Linked DNA regions of Tistrella bauzanensis. The protein of the gene in region 1 binds, or shares a complex with, the protein of each later gene. Links are inferred from orthologs where the notes say so. Each region holds a gene or a part of one and is shown on either strand. Other genes may lie near its edges.

Region 1 (3,499 bases):
ATGATGCACAGCCGGCCGGCGATCACAAGTGTTGAAAACCAATGCGGTCGGTCGGGAAACCGGATGAGCGGCCCAGGCACGCGGCCCGCGACCACATGGACGGCATGTCGATATGGCGCGCCGTGCGGAACAGGTGGCCGGCGTGATTGACAGGGCACCCCCGACCGCTTATTTGAGGAACGATCTCGGACGAGGGTCTGCGCCCTGTCCGTTATCTGTCGCGCGTGAGTACAGGCGCCGTCCGCCACCGAAAGCTCCGGACCGGACGGCATCGCGTGCTCGGGAGCCAGGTCAGGGGATTACATGTTCGGCGCTCTAGCCCGGCGGATTTTCGGTACCGCCAACGATCGGACGGTGAAGTCGCTCCAGCGGGCGGTTCAGGCGATCAACGCCAAGGAGCCCGAGGTTCAGGCTCTCGACGATGCCGGACTCCGTGCCCGCACCGACGAATTTCGCGGGCGTCTTGCCAAGGGCGAGCCACTCGACGACCTTCTGGTCGATGCCTTCGCCACCGTGCGCGAGGCCGCGCGCCGTGTTCTGGGGCAGCGACATTTCGATGTCCAGCTGGTCGGCGGCATGGTGCTGCATCAGGGCCGCATCGCCGAGATGAAGACCGGTGAAGGCAAGACCCTGGTCTCGACGCTGGCCGCCTATCTGAACGCGCTGGAAGGCAAGGGCGTCCACGTCGTCACCGTCAACGACTATCTGGCGCGACGCGACTCGGAGTGGATGGGGCGGGTGCACCGTTTCCTGGGCCTGACCGTCGGTGCCATCCTGCCCGGCATGGACGATTACAGCCGCAGGCTGGCTTATGGCGCCGACATCACCTATGGCACCAACAACGAGTTTGGCTTCGACTATCTGCGCGACAACATGAAGTACGGGCTGGACCAGATGGTTCAGCGGCCATTCAACTTCGCGATCGTCGACGAGGTCGACAGCATCCTGATCGATGAAGCCCGCACGCCGCTGATCATTTCCGGTCCCACGGAAGACAATTCCGAACTGTACCGGCTGATCAACCGCTTCATCCCCGATCTGGGGGCGGATGATTTCGAGAAGGACGAGAAGCAGCGGTCGGTGATCCTGACCGATGTCGGCCAGGAACGGATCGAGGCGGCGCTGGGCGAGGCCGGGCTGATCACCGGCGGGCTCTATGACATCGAGAATGTCGCGATCGTCCATCACGTGAACCAGGCGCTGCGCGCCCACAAGCTGTTCACCCGCGACGTGGACTATATCGTCAAGGATGACAAGGTCATCATCATCGACGAGTTCACCGGCCGGATGATGGAAGGCCGCCGCTATTCCGAAGGGCTGCACCAGGCGCTGGAAGCCAAGGAAGAGGTGACGATCCAGAACGAGAACCAGACGCTGGCCTCGATCACCTTCCAGAACTATTTCCGCCTCTATCCCAAGCTGTCGGGCATGACCGGCACCGCCTTGACCGAGGCCGGCGAATTCGCCGAGATCTACAAGCTGGAAGTCGTGGCGATCCCGACCAATCGCGACGTGCAGCGCAAGGATGCCGATGACGAGGTCTACCGCTCCGAGCGCGAGAAGATCCAGGCGATCGTGACCGAAGTGAAGCAGGCGGCGGCCAAAGGCCAGCCGATCCTGATCGGCACCGTCTCGATCGAGAAATCGGAACTTCTGTCGCGGATGTTCACCGAGGGTGGCGTCCCGCATCAGGTGCTGAACGCCCGCTATCACGAGCAGGAAGCCCAGATCATCGCCCAGGCCGGCCGGCCTGGTGCCGTGACCATCGCCACCAACATGGCCGGTCGCGGCACCGATATCCAGCTGGGCGGCAACGTCCAGATGCGGGTCGAGGCCGAGCTTGGCGACATCACCGACGAGGCCGAGCGCGCCCGCCGGACGGCGGAGATCGAAACCGAGGTCGAGGCGGCGCGCGCGCAGGTGATGGCGGCCGGCGGCCTCTACGTCATCGGCTCGGAACGTCATGAAAGCCGGCGCATCGACAATCAGCTGCGCGGCCGTGCGGGCCGCCAGGGCGATCCCGGCGCGTCGAAATTCTTCGTGTCGCTGGAAGACGACCTGATGCGGATCTTCGGGTCCGAGCGCATCGACGGCATGCTGCGGCGTCTGGGTCTGGAAGAGGGGGAGGCGATCACCCATCCCTGGATCAACAAGGCGCTCGAAAAGGCACAGCAGAAGGTCGAGGCGCGCAACTTCGACATCCGCAAGAATCTGCTGCGCTATGACGACGTCATGAACGACCAGCGCAAGGTCGTCTATGAACAGCGCCGCGAGATGATGAATGCCGAGCGCGTCGACGACACGGTGCTGTCGATGCGCCACGAGGTCATCGCCGAGATCGTCGCCGAGGCAGCCCCCGAGAAGTCCTATCCTGAGCAGTGGAAGGTGGCCGAACTCACCGAGCGCTGCCAGAAGGTGCTGGCCTGCGACCTGCCGATCAAGGACTGGGCGGCCGAGGAAGGCATCGACCCCGAGGCGCTGCGCGAGCGGATCACCCAGGCCTCCGATGCCGTGATGGCGACCAAGGTCGAGTCCTATGGCCTCGAGACCATGCACCGGGTGGAAAAGAGCCTGCTGCTGCAGATCATCGACCATCACTGGAAAGAGCATCTGCTTCAGCTCGACTATCTCCGGCAGGGCATCGTGCTGCGCGCCTATGCGCAGAAGGATCCGCTGAACGAGTACAAGCGCGAGGCCTTCTCGCTGTTCGAAGGCATGCTCGACCGGATGCGCGAGACGGTGACCCAGGTGTTGTCGCATCTGGAAATCCGCGCCGCCAGCGCCCAGCAGCCTGCCGAGGCCGAACGGCCGATGCAGCCCACCACCGAGAGTCTGCCCGGCGCCGCCGCGATGACCGATGCCCCGGGCGAGGACGCGCCGCCATCGGCCCTGCCCGAAGGCTGGGAACGCACACCCCGCAACAGCAACTGCCCCTGCGGATCGGGCAGGAAATTCAAGCACTGCCACGGCCGGCTGGTCTGACCGTAAGGCCTCTGACATGAAGGCGCCCGCAATACTTGTCGTATCGCGGGCGCCTTCATGTCAGATCAGACCAAAGCTTGACTGAGATCAGGAATAAGTACCGTAATCTGGACCCGAACCCTCAACGGTGGATTCAGTAACGTGCCGCGCGACATCGAGCACCAGGGCTGGCGTCGTCCACAGATTTTTCGCCGCGGGAACACGTGTCGCCGTGGTTTCCAGATGTCCAGTCAGTGTCGCCTCGTTCGACCGCATCAGAGATGCTCTCCCTAAAAAATCTGCGATATCTTCATCCAAAATGGCGTCATTTGCCCGCCACATTCCGGGGCGGGCCAACTGGTACCAGATCAGTGATCGAATCGCCAGACAGCCATGGCCGATCCGGATGTTAGCGCTCCGCGATCTTCGAGAGACGCGGTCAGCAGCACGGCCGTGTCATGGATGCCAAGGTCAGCCAGTTGGTGCGGGGTACCGTTGCCGAACGACATATGGCCGCGGCCGATGATGCCCAGCACGA
Region 2 (3,209 bases), on another replicon or contig:
CCTCGACCGCATAATCGCTGTCAATCACTTCACGGATGCGGATCACTTCGGCATCCGACAGTTCGTTCACGCGCCGCTCGGTCGGGATTCCCACCTTGCCGCAGATTTCCTGCGACTTCGACCGGCCAATGCCGTGAATGTAGGTCAGCGCGATCTCGACTCGCTTCGCGGTCGGGATATTCACACCTGCAATACGCGCCACGCTTGATTCTCCTTCGTCGACCGACGGTCTGCGCCCGCACGCGCCCACTCGGCGCGGAGGGGCGCGATTATAGGATGACCGTCGCTCAAGTCAACCACTCAGAAGTTACGACCCGCTGCCGAGGATGGCTTTCAACGCCCGGGTCACATCATCGATGTCGGCCATGCCGTCCACCGTCCGCAAAAGGCCCTTCGTCTCATAGTAGGGCAGCAGCGGCGCGGTCTGCGCATGGTAGGCTTCGAGCCGGCTCGTCACCGTCTCGGCATTGTCGTCCTTGCGGCGGGTGAACTCAGTCGACCCGCACACATCACAGACGCCCGCAACCTTGGGCTTCTGGAAAGTGTCATGATAGCCGGCGCCGCATCTGGCGCAGGCGAAACGTCCGGTGATCCGCTCGACCAGTGCCGCATCATCGACCTTCATCTCGATCACATGATCCAGATGAAGCCCGCGGGAGGCCAGCATGCCGTCCAGCGCCTCGGCCTGGGCCACGGTGCGGGGAAAGCCGTCGAGGATGAAGCCGTTGCGGCAGTCATCCAGACCGATGCGGCCGGCGATCATATCGATGATCGCCTGATCCGGCACCAGCTTTCCGCTGTCCATGATCGCCTTGACGCGATTGCCAAGCTCGCTGCCCGATTTCACCTCGGCGCGGAGCATGTCCCCTGTGGACAGCTGCACGATGCCATAGGCGTCGACCAGGCGCTGCGACTGTGTGCCTTTGCCGGCACCGGGAGGTCCGAGAAGGATCAGGATCACGACCGCCGTCCTTTGAGTCGGGCCTTCTTGATCAGCCCCTCATACTGGTGCGCCAGCAGGTGGGACTGGATCTGGGCCACGGTATCGATGGTGACGTTGACCACGATCAGCAGGCTGGTGCCACCAAAGTAGAACGGGACCGCATACTCGCTGATCAGGAGTTCAGGCAGGGCGCAGACCGCAGCGATATAGATCGCGCCGATCGCCGTCAGCCGGGTCAGCACATAATCCAGATACTCAGCGGTCTTCGCGCCGGGCCGGATGCCGGGAATGAACCCGCCATGTTTGCGCAGATTGTCCGCCGTCTCCTCCGGATTGAACACAATCGCGGTATAGAAGAAGCAGAAGAACAGGATGGCCGCGATGTACAGCCCCAGATACAGGGGCTCGCCATGAGCCAGATTGGTGGTCAGCCAGGTCACCCAGGCCGGTCCGCCGGTCGCGTTGAAGCTGGCGATGGTGGTCGGCAGCAGCAGGATCGAGCTTGCGAAGATCGGCGGGATCACGCCGGCCGTGTTCAGCTTCAGCGGCAGATGCGAGCTTTCACCACCATAGATCCGGTTGCCGACCTGGCGCTTCGGGTACTGAACCACGATGCGCCGCTGGGCGCGTTCCATGAACACGATGAACGCGATCACCGCCACCGACATGATCAGCAGGAACAGGATGAAGCCGGTCGACAACGCGCCGGTCCGGCCCAGTTCCAGCATCCGGGCGAGTGCGCCGGGCAGTTCAGCGACGATGCCGGTGAAGATGATCAGCGAGATGCCGTTGCCGACGCCGCGGGCGGTGATCTGCTCGCCCAGCCACATCAGGAACATCGTGCCGCCGACCAGTGTGATCACGGTCGCGGCGCGGAAATAAAGACCAGGATCGGCGACCGCGGCGACAGAGCCCGCCTGCAGGCTCTCAAGCCCCACCGAAATGCCATAGGCCTGAACGATCGCCAGCCCCACCGTACCGAAGCGGGTGTACTGGTTCAGCAGCTTGCGCCCGCTCTCGCCCTCCTTCTTCAAGGCCGCGAAGCTCGGCAGCACTGCGGTCAGCAGCTGCACGATGATCGAGGCCGAGATGTAGGGCATCACGGTCAGCGCAAAGATGGTCATGCGCCCCAGCGCACCGCCGGCGAACACGTTGAACATACCGAGAATGCCGCCGGCATTCTGGTTGAACACCTCGGCAAGCACGGCGGGATTGATCCCCGGCACCGGGATATAGGTGCCAAGTCGATAGACCAGCAGCGCGCCCAGGGTGAACCAGAGCCGCTTCTTCAGTTCGGTGGCCTTGCCGAAGGCCCCGAAATTCAGGCTGCCCGCAAGTTGATCGGCGGAGGACGCCATCGCGGATGCGCTCCCGGCTTGAAGAGGGGGATCTCGAAGGCATGTCCTGAGCCGGCGGGGCCGGCCAGAACACCTGGATCAGTCTGTCGTCGTCAGGGCGGGCCCGGCGCTCAGCGTCGCCCCCGCCGCTCCGGGACACACCCAGACGGCTTCGGCAATGCGAGCGCGGGCAACCATCCCCCGGTCTGAACCGGCGGACGGTCGCCCGTCTAAGCCTGCACGACGCAAGCTCAGGCCAGAGATCAGGCCTGAGCCTCGTCCGCTGCCGGCACCGCCGGCAACTCGACCTTGCCGCCGGCCTTCTCAACCGCCGCAACCGCCGCCTCGGAGGCGCCGGACACGTGGATGGTCACGGCCGTGGTGATCTCGCCCTTGGCAAGCAGGCGCACACCGTCGCGAACGCGACGCAGCAGGCCGGCTTCAACCAGGGTCGCTTCGGTGATGTCGGTGCCGAGCTTGCCGGCATCGATCGCCTTCTGGATGCGACCCAGATTGACATGAACGAAATCGTTACGGAAGGGCGCGTTGGTGAAACCACGGCGCGGAAGGCGACGATGCAGCGGCATCTGACCGCCCTCGAAGCCCTTGATCGCCACGCCTGCGCGCGCCTTGGCACCCTTATGGCCCTTGCCGGCGGTCTTGCCGGTCCCCGAGCCGGGGCCGCGACCAATGCGCTTGCGCGCCTTGGTCGCACCAGGATTGTCCCTGAGCTCATTGAGCTTCATGACACCGCTGTTCCTTGCGTTCGTGTGTTTGGTGCAGGAGGCCCGGGGTCACCCTCAGGCCACCTCCTCCACGACCACGAGATGAGCCACCCTGGCAATCATGCCACGGACCGACGGGGTATCCTCAAGCACGCGGCTGCGATGCCGCTTGTTGAGACCCAGGCCGATCAGCGTCTGACGCTG

The links.
Region 2: the proteins of secA (region 1) and secY are in contact, whole or in part, in a crystal structure (PDB 3DIN), measured with the Thermotoga maritima proteins. The link is inferred for Tistrella bauzanensis from one-to-one orthologs. Residues at the interface, in WP_004082002.1 of Thermotoga maritima: Glu261, Ala262, Arg263, Lys300, Ala301, Arg302, Thr303, Ile304, Ile305, Leu323, Tyr324, Asp325, Pro326, Val329, Ser330, Tyr333, Ile336, Lys340, Phe345, Val349, Glu363, Phe364, Tyr374, Ser375, Gly376, Gly377, Glu393, Ile395, Thr482, Ser483; in WP_004081795.1 of Thermotoga maritima: Glu108, Gly109, Glu110, Glu111, Ala236, Glu237, Arg238, Arg239, Ile240, Thr241, Ile242, Gln243, Tyr244, Ala245, Arg246, Arg247, Val248, Thr249, Gly250, Arg251, Arg252, Val253, Tyr254, Gly256, Ala257, Ser258, Thr259, Tyr260, Leu261, Pro262.

Annotation. Positions count from the first base shown.
Region 1 is NZ_BMDZ01000008.1:58,935-62,433, reverse strand. Bases 1-3,182 are described here. They hold secA (preprotein translocase subunit SecA), read left to right. Parts: upstream 1-303; coding sequence 304-2,982; downstream 2,983-3,182. Outside these bases: IEW15_RS05550 (ChaN family lipoprotein), read right to left, coding at 3,330-3,499. UniProt on the Escherichia coli protein: Required for protein export, interacts with the SecYEG preprotein conducting channel.
Region 2 is NZ_BMDZ01000024.1:43,271-46,479, reverse strand. What follows is about bases 130-3,021. They hold secY (preprotein translocase subunit SecY), read right to left. Parts: upstream 2,302-3,021; coding sequence 958-2,301; downstream 130-957. Other genes in these bases: rplO (50S ribosomal protein L15), read right to left, coding at 2,544-3,021; IEW15_RS11580 (adenylate kinase), read right to left, coding at 308-961; rpsM (30S ribosomal protein S13), read right to left, coding at 130-202. In the rest of the region: more of rpsM, read right to left, coding at 1-129; more of rplO, read right to left, coding at 3,022-3,026; rpmD (50S ribosomal protein L30), read right to left, coding at 3,081-3,209. UniProt on the Escherichia coli protein: The central subunit of the protein translocation channel SecYEG. Consists of two halves formed by TMs 1-5 and 6-10.